2 regions of the Peribacillus sp. YIM B13481 genome follow, and region 1 is predicted to be linked to the other one. Evidence: riboswitches for the same ligand, from Rfam matches in the RefSeq annotation. Region 1 holds a riboswitch; the other holds the start of a gene.
What was found. Region 1 has a riboswitch for S-adenosylmethionine ahead of ACFX4X_RS20070 (bifunctional homocysteine S-methyltransferase/methylenetetrahydrofolate reductase). Riboswitches for the same ligand answer to the same signal wherever they lie in the genome.
Positions count from the first base shown of each region.

Region 2: it holds a riboswitch for S-adenosylmethionine, as region 1 does, so the genes downstream of both, mtnK (S-methyl-5-thioribose kinase) here and ACFX4X_RS20070 (bifunctional homocysteine S-methyltransferase/methylenetetrahydrofolate reductase) in region 1, are expected to answer to the same signal.

Region 1 is NZ_JBHZPE010000045.1:2,265-6,776, forward strand. It holds gene ku (non-homologous end joining protein Ku) at 1-649, shown strand, start outside; gene ACFX4X_RS20065 (MOSC domain-containing protein) at 1,160-1,810, shown strand; SAM riboswitch class I at 1,922-2,020, shown strand; gene ACFX4X_RS20070 (bifunctional homocysteine S-methyltransferase/methylenetetrahydrofolate reductase) at 2,124-3,971, shown strand; gene metH (methionine synthase) at 3,964-4,512, shown strand, end outside.
Region 2 is NZ_JBHZPE010000004.1:23,815-28,326, forward strand. It holds gene ACFX4X_RS04295 (pyridoxal phosphate-dependent aminotransferase) at 73-1,245, opposite strand; gene ACFX4X_RS04300 (carbon-nitrogen family hydrolase) at 1,345-2,127, shown strand; SAM riboswitch class I at 2,199-2,353, shown strand; gene mtnK (S-methyl-5-thioribose kinase) at 2,431-3,633, shown strand; gene mtnA (S-methyl-5-thioribose-1-phosphate isomerase) at 3,648-4,512, shown strand, end outside.

The DNA of each region.
Region 1 (4,512 bases):
GTATACAAAGGGAAAATTTGTTGTCTTGGAAGACAATGAACTAGAGCAACTGAAAAAACAAAACGAAGAAAAAGCCGTGGAAATTGTGGATTTCGTTAAAATAGAAGAAATAGATCCCATATATTTTAACCGGAGTTATTACATGTCGCCTAATGATGGAGGGATAAAGGCTTATTCCCTTCTGAGACAGGCCCTCAAGGAATCGGATAAGGTAGGGTTAGCGAAAATCATCATTCGCTCAAAAGAACAAATGGCGGTAATTCGAGTCGTTGATAATACCTTGGTGATGGAAACGATCCATTACCCGGATGAAGTTCGCTCAACAGCGGATGTACCGAATATCCCTGCTAATGATACCATTGTAAAAAAGGAAATAGATACTGCCGTGTTATTGATAGATCAATTAACGACTACTTTCAATCCGGCAAAATACACCGATGACTATCGAACAGCATTACTTGAATTGATTGAATCGAAGAAAACGGGACAAACGACGATTACAGCCAAAACAAAAGAGCCAGTTTCCAACAATGTAACAGATTTAATGGAGGCTTTACAGGCATCCATTGACCGAACGAAACATGATGAACCAGAAAAGAAAAAGACGACCCGAAAGAAAGCGGCACCGAAAAAAAAGAAACAAGCATAAAACAGGAAGCTGAGCGGAAGACGCATTATGTCGCTCGGCTTTTTGCTCGTTTTAGCCAAGGGAATGGCAAGATTATGAAAGACTTTACAAAGAAATAATTCGTTAAAATTACATAAGTAATGCATGTACAAATAGGTATTGGATCTAGATGTGATCCGATTAATGGGATTAAAAGGAAATAGTGGATGCAAATGAAGGCAAAAAAATTCGCTCCCTAAAGAGCGACAATGAGGAATTCAATCGTGAAAATCAACATATAGGCGAACGGTTGTAGTTTTCGACTATATATTGTGTTCATATTCTACCATATTTAATTCTGAAATAGCAACAAAATTACTAAACTATCCTATGATTTTTTCTGGAAATCAATGATATTCTACCGATCATGGGGGATTTTGTATGTTCCGATCCACTATATTCTCATAAATAATTACAGAAAAAATGGATTTTTAGTATAATTTAAACATATGGGATGATATAAATTAAAATGAACGGAAGATGATGTTAAAAATGGAAAATGGAAAAATCAAATCGCTTCATGCCGGAAGGGCCAAACAGGAAAATTTTTCGAATATCGATATCTTTTCAGCCATGGATAAACAAGCACAGGATAATGTGACAGTAACTAGATCTGGCATAATTGGTGATGGGGTAGGTAATGTAAAGTTCCATGGAGGTCCTGATCGGGCTTTGTGCTTTTACCCCTTTGAGCATTATTCATTATGGAATGAAAAATTCTCTAAAAAGCTGGATATCCCTGCATTCGGTGAAAATTTAACCATAGCGGGGATGACGGAAGTATCAACATATATCGGCGATATTTATCAAATAGGCGAAGTGATTGTTCAAATTAACCAGGGGAGGATTCCTTGTTCGACCATTTCCCACTTCAATCAAGAACCTAAGTTTTTGGAACTCGTGCTAAAAACGAGTTTCACTGGTTATTTTGCAAAAGTACTTCAAGAAGGAACGATAAATAAACAAAACGAAATCGTGCTAATAGATCGTTTGCAAGAAAAAATTTCAGTTCATTATGCAGCAGAGGTGATCCTTCATAAACGAGATGGGCTGGAAGGCGCAAACGCTTTACTTAAACTGGATTCGTTAGCGGAAGACTGGAAACGGAGGATATTAAAGGGAGTCCAGGCTGCAAAAGATTGAATGATTTTTGCAAAAGTGAAAAAAATGACGATCAGGTATTGAAATTGACAGATTATTAATGTAAATTAAATATAATCAAATTTTGAAATCTTGTGAAAATTATATAAATGGATCTTATCGAGAGAGGTGGAGGGACTGGCCCGAAGAAACCTCAGCAACCAGCTTAGGCAAAGGTGCTAAATCCAACAAGCAGAGCTTGATAGATGAGGAGAATGTTTCAAAAAACCTTCTTCTTTGAGAAGGTTTTTTTTCTTTTCTCTCATACTCATAGAAAACGACAAAAACAGGATTGTTTTTGAGAGAGGATGTAATGATGAATTTTCGTAAAGAAGTGAAAGAAAGAATGCTGGTTGGGGAAGGGGCAATGGGGACCTTACTGTACTCTAATGGCATCGATCAATGTTATGAGGAATTAAACTGTACGAACCCAGATCAAATAGTGTCCATCCACCGTGCTTATTTGGAAGCTGGTGCAGATATCCTTCAATCGAATACCTACGGAGCCAACTTCAACAAATTGAAACGCCATGGACTAGAAGATGAAGTAAGCAAAATCAATCGCCAGGGAGTCATCCTTGCTAAAAAAGCGGCAAAAGGAAAGGCATATGTCTTCGGTACCATAGGGGCACAGCGGAGTATCAGGAAATCGGATTTAAGCATTGAAGAGATAAAGCGAGGTTTTCGAGAACAGCTATACAGTCTGCTGATGGAAAATCCTGATGGGATTCTCCTAGAAACATTCTATGACCTGGAAGAACTTGAAACCGTCCTGCAAATCGTTAAAAATGAAACTGGACTGCCGATCATCGCAAATGTTTCGATGCATGAACTGGGTAATCTTCAAAATGGAGTCCATTTAAATGAAGCCTTTCAAAAACTTGAGCAATTGGGTGCCGATGTTGTTGGGGTGAATTGCCGTCTCGGTCCACATCATATGATTAGGGCCTTGGAAGAAGTAAGTTTGCCAAAGCAAGCGTCGATTGCCATTTATCCTAATGCCAGCCTTCCGGATTATGTGGATGGAAGGCTTGTCTATAAAGCTGTACCGGAATATTTCGGTTCAAGTGCCCTCGAGCTGCGTGAGCAAGGTGCCACGATCATAGGAGGCTGCTGTGGAACGACGCCTTTGCATATTCAAGCTGTAAAGAATGCAATTGGAAGTTTGGTTCCAGTAAAAGAGAAAATTACTAAAATCCGTGAAATAGAAATAATTGAAGTGATTGATAGAGAGTTGGAAATCCCACTTTACGAAAAGGCCAAAACTGAAAGGACGATACTAGTTGAACTTGATCCACCGAAAAAGTTGGGAATAGAGAGTTTCATGACTGGTGCTGAGGTTTTGAAAAAAGCAGGGGTCGATTCAATTACATTAGCGGATAATTCACTTGCTTCACCAAGGATATCGAATGATGCACTGGCTAATTTACTGAAGAACCAATTGAATGTAACGCCGATGGTGCATATAACATGCCGGGATCGAAATTTAATTGGCCTGCAGTCACATTTAATGGGTCTGCAGACTGTGGGGCTGAACGAGTTATTGATCATCACCGGAGATCCTTCTAAAATTGGGGACTTCCCAGGTGCCACTTCGGTTTATGATTTATCGTCGTTTGACCTGATAAGTATGGTCAAACAATTTAATGAGGGTCTTTCCTATTCCGGTCAAAGTTTGGGCCAACGGGCAAATTTTAAAATTGCCGCCGCTTTTAATCCCAATGTGAAATATCTAGATAAAGCTGTTCAGAGAATGGAAAAGAAGATTGCATGTGGTGCTCAATCCTTTTTGACACAGCCAATTTATTCGGTGGAGCAGATTGAAGAGGTATATGAAGCTACAAAACATTTAGAGACCCCGATTTTCATCGGTATCATGCCCTTGACAAGCACACGGAACGCCGAATTCATCCATAATGAAATCCCAGGCATCAAATTGCCTGATAATGTTAGAAGGGCTATGGCTTTAGCGGGGGATGACCCTGTAAAGTCAAGGATTGAAGGGGTGAATATCGCACGAGAGCTAGTGGACGCGGCAAGGGAAAAATTCAAGGGCATATATTTAATTACTCCGTTCCTTCGCTATGAAATGACGGCGGAACTTACGAAATATATTAGAAAAGTCGATAGTAAACAAACATCAGAGGTGGCAGTACATGAATAAAAAAGCGATTCAAGAACAGTTGGATACTAAGATTCTCCTTCTTGATGGAGCGATGGGGACCATGCTCCAAGCGGAGAATTTAACAGCAGAGGATTTTGGCGGGGAACAATTCGAGGGCTGCAATGAGTATTTATCACTGACACAACCAGAAATCATCCAATCCATCCATGAAAAATATTTAGCAGCAGGCGCTGATATCATTGAAACAAATACCTTCGGAGCGACAAGCATCGTGCTTGAAGAATACCAAATAAGCACAATCGCTTACAAGCTTAATAAAATTTCAGCCGAGCTTGCCGTTAAAGCATGTGAAAAGTATTCAAATGAAGATTGGCCAAGATATGTGGCTGGCTCGATGGGTCCCACTACAAAAACGCTTTCCGTAACAGGGGGAACGACTTTTGATATTTTAACCGATTCCTATGAAGAACAGGCACTTGGTCTCTTGGATGGTGGGGTGGACTTGCTATTGGTGGAAACCTGTCAGGATATGCTTAATGTCAAGGCTGCCTTTTCTGGAATCAAAGCAGCCTTCGCTAAA
Region 2 (4,512 bases), on a different contig from region 1:
AGGTATTCCATACTTTGTCAATACGTTTTTAACCATTTAACGGTGGGATACATTGGATACCTCAATCCTTCGTTAAAACAAGTTTAGTGTGCGAATTCGTTCCACAGCCTCTTTTAACCGCTCTTCCGAAGTCAGAAGCCCTACCCTTACGTAACCCTCGCCAAATTCACCGAATCCATTTCCTGCGGCAACAGCTACGTGGGCATGCGTTAATAAATAGTCTGCAAAACTCTCTGACGTAAAGCCTTTTGGTACCTTGAGCCAGGCAAAAAACGATGCTTCAGGAGCTTTGACTTCCCAGCCGATTGCCCTTAATCCCTCAATGAAAACATTCCTGCGCCCCTCATACATCTTCACTAATTCCTCTACACAGCTCTGCGAGTCAAGCAATGCACTTGCCGCTGCTTCCTGTATCGCCGGGAAGAGACTCACATAAAGATGGTCTTGTAATAGTTCAAGAGCCTCTATGACACTTTTATTCCCCATTGCGAAGCCAACTCTCCACCCTGCCATATTGTATGTTTTCGATAGTGTGTATATTTCTATTCCTACATCCTTCGCTCCCTTTGCCTGGAGAAAGCTTGTCGGTTTTTTTCCGTCGAACCCTATCGCTCCATAAGCGAAATCGTGGACCACACAAATTGAATGCTCTCTTGCGTGGGAGACGGTTTCATAAAAAAAACTTTCAGTTGCAGAAGCACCAGTGGGGTTATTCGGATAGTTCAAGAACATCATTTTGGCTTTATCAAGCACGTCTTTATGTATAACTTTGTAATTCGGAAGAAAACCATTTTCTTCTGTCAAGGGCATGAATTCGGTTTTTGCCTGGGCTAACACTACACCTGAAAGATAATCCGGATAGCCGGGATCAGGAACCAGGATCGTATCACCTGGATTTAATAAACACTGCGGCAGTTCGACAAGACCTGCCTTTCCTCCAAAGAGAATCGCCACTTCACTATTTGGATCCAGCTTGACTCCATATTCACGTTCATAAAAGACGGCAGCGGCATCCTTTAAATATTGATGTCCCCGGAATGGTGAATATTTATGATTAATCGATCTTTCAGCAGCAGTCTGTAAACTTTTCACGATATGTTCAGGCGTAGGTTGATCAGGATTTCCCTGGCCTAAATTAATGACATCATGTCCTTGCGCCGTAATCGCATTGACTTTTGCGACAAGTGAGGCAAAAAACTGCTTTGGCAGGTCCTGAAGCTTTCCGGATTTTTCGAATTGCAACATTTATACACCTTCTCTGAAATTTCTTGAAATTCTAGTCACAAATGATATATGTTTATCATAGTCTTGTAAAGCATTTTTTACATGTGGGGGTTTTAAACGATGAAGTGGAAAATAGCCTGTATTCAAATGGATATAGCATTCGGGCAACCGGATATCAATTTTCAGGTTGCGGAACAATGGTTGGAAGAAGCAGCACGGTCAGAACCCGATATCGTCATTTTACCAGAGCTTTGGACAACTGGATACGACTTGACCAGGTTAAATGAGATTGCTGATCAAGAGGCGGAAAAAACGATTGAATTCCTTAAAACACAGGCAAGGAAACACGAGATTCACATCGTAGGCGGTTCCATTGCCAAAAAAACGAGCATGGGTATCTATAACACCATGATCATCATCAATAAGGATGGAAAACTCATTAAAGAGTATGATAAGCTTCACTTATTTCAATTGATGGATGAACATCGCTACCTGCAGCCAGGTGAAAAAGAAGGTTTATTCACTCTTGATGAAAAAATATGTGCTGGATTCATTTGTTATGACATCCGCTTCCCGGAATGGCAGCGAGCCCATGCTGTTCAAGGTGCCGAAGTTCTATTCGTAACCGCAGAATGGCCTAAGCCCAGACTCGATCACTGGAGAGCCTTATTGATTAGTCGTGCCATCGAGAACCAAGCCTATGTTGTAGCCGTTAATCGTTCAGGTTCGGATATCAATAATATATTTGCTGGTCATTCCTTGATTATTGATCCATGGGGAGTTATCGTAAGTGAAGCGGGAGAAGAAAACGAACTATTGACAGGCACCTTGGACTTCACTAAAGTTACGGAAGCACGTAACAAAATACCTGTATTCGAAGATCGCCGGCCGGACTTTTATTAATTTCCCCATTGACAAACTATTTAAAAAGTTGATATTATTTTCCCGAAGATTAAAATTTCAGAATACATATACTCTTATCAAGAGCAGGCTGAGGGATAAAGGCCCTATGAAGCCCAGCAACCGACTGTAATACCATTGTGAAATGGGGCGGATCCACCGCCGGATTATAAAATCCACAGAGCACGGTGCTAATTCCACCAGAATTCATTTTTCTGGGAGATGAGAGGTCCGAAGCCAAAACTTCTGCCTCTTTCTATATGAAAGAGGCTTTTTTATTCTTATTTTGAACCTGGAGGGAAAAAAATGACTCAAAACCATTCGAATTTTAAAAGATTGACAAACGAAACAGCTATAACCTTTGCAAAAAAACTTGGGTTGGTCAATGCGGATGCCAGTTTAAACTGTAAAGAAATCGGAGATGGTAACTTAAATTATGTTTTTCATATTACAGAAACTGATACAAATAAAGGAATAATAATCAAACAGGCTGTCCCATATGCCAAGGTAATTGGCGAAAGCTGGCCGCTGACATTGAAAAGGGCTGCCATTGAAGCGAATGCACTTATTCATTTCAAAAGCTATTGCCCCGAATTCGTACCGCAAGTCTATTATTCGGATGAACAGCTTGCGATCACAGTCATGGAAGATTTATCGCACTTGAAAATCGTTAGAACAGGATTAATCGATGGTGATCCATATCCATTGCTTTCACAGCATATCGGTGAGTATGTAGCGAAGACGGCATTTTATACATCCGATTATCATTTAGAACCCTCTGCGAAAAAAGAAGTGGCCCGACACTTCACGAATCCGGAGCTTTGCAGAATCACTGAAGTCTACATTTTCACGGATCCTTTTTTCGAGGAGCTCCCCGGAGATTTCGAGGTGGAATTGACTGATGCCGCCAAAAGTATTTGGAATGATCAAGATGTGATACTTGAAGTCGCCAAGCTGAAACAAAGCTTTGAAACCGAGCAGGAATCCTTGCTTCATGGAGATTTACATACAGGAAGTATATTTGCAAGTGAAACTGAAACAAAGGTTATTGATGCAGAATTTGCTTTTTATGGCCCAGTTGGTTTTGACCTAGGTCAATACACAGCCAACCTTCTTTTTCAGGCAGTCACACGTAATGGCCCTGGAAAGGAAGAGATTTTCACACACCTCCATCAATTTTGGAATGCCTTTGAAGAAGCATATACTGAACTATGGAACACCCAAAATATAAGCCCATTCCGCAATGTGAAGGGTTATCTACCTTATTTACTGGCTAAATTCAAAAGGGACGCATTCGGTTTTGCCGGATGCGAATTGATTCGGCGAACCATTGGCCTTTCCCATGTTGCCGATCTAAATGTCATTGAAGATAAAGAATCTAGAATCGCTGCGAAAACGACAACATTGAAGATTGGTGCTTTTTTAATTAAAAAACGGGAAGAATTGGATGTTCCAGCTGTCATTGATGCGTTGAAAAACCATACACTTCCATTTTATTCAACCCTTTAAAAGGAGACCTGTACATGACGACACTAGCACCCTTACCATATTCAGTCCAATGGGATGATACCCATATTACATTATTAAATCAACAGGCCCTGCCTTCCTTAACTGAATTCATTGAACTTCATTCAGTTGATGATGTATACGACAGCATTTTGACATTAAAGGTACGCGGCGCCCCAGCAATCGGACTGACGGCAGCATTTGGCGTTGCACTTGGTGCCAAACAGGAAACAACCACTGAATTAGGGGAATTCAAGAAGAATGTAACGGGGCATATTGAAAAGCTCGCCTCTTCCAGGCCTACTGCGGTCAACCTTTTTTGGGCATTACGGAGGATGGAAAGCACCTTGCAAGCAGCACAAAGCATTTCAGCTGCCAAGGAAGCACTTGTAACCGAGGCCAAAGCCATCTTTACTGAGGATGAAGAAATGTGCAGGAAAATTGGGGAACATGGTTTATCCTTATTCGCTAAAGGTGATTCCATCCTAACGCATTGCAACGCTGGTGGGATTGCCACAGCCCGTTATGGAACAGCCTTGGCTCCATTCCACCTTGCAAAAGAAAGGGGCTTTCCGCTAAAAGTGTACGCTTGTGAAACCAGACCTGTCCTGCAAGGGGCGCGTTTGACTGCTTGGGAACTGATGCAATCAGGGGTTGACGTCACATTAATATCTGATAATATGGCTGCACATACGATTCTTCAGAAACGGATCAATGGAATTATAGTTGGGGCCGACAGAATTGCGGCTAATGGTGATACAGCCAATAAAATCGGGACATTGGGATTGGCCATATTAGCTAGGCACTTTAGTATCCCTTTTTATGTGGCTGCTCCATCAAGCACATTCGACCTTTCTATCAAATCCGGCTCATCCATCCCGA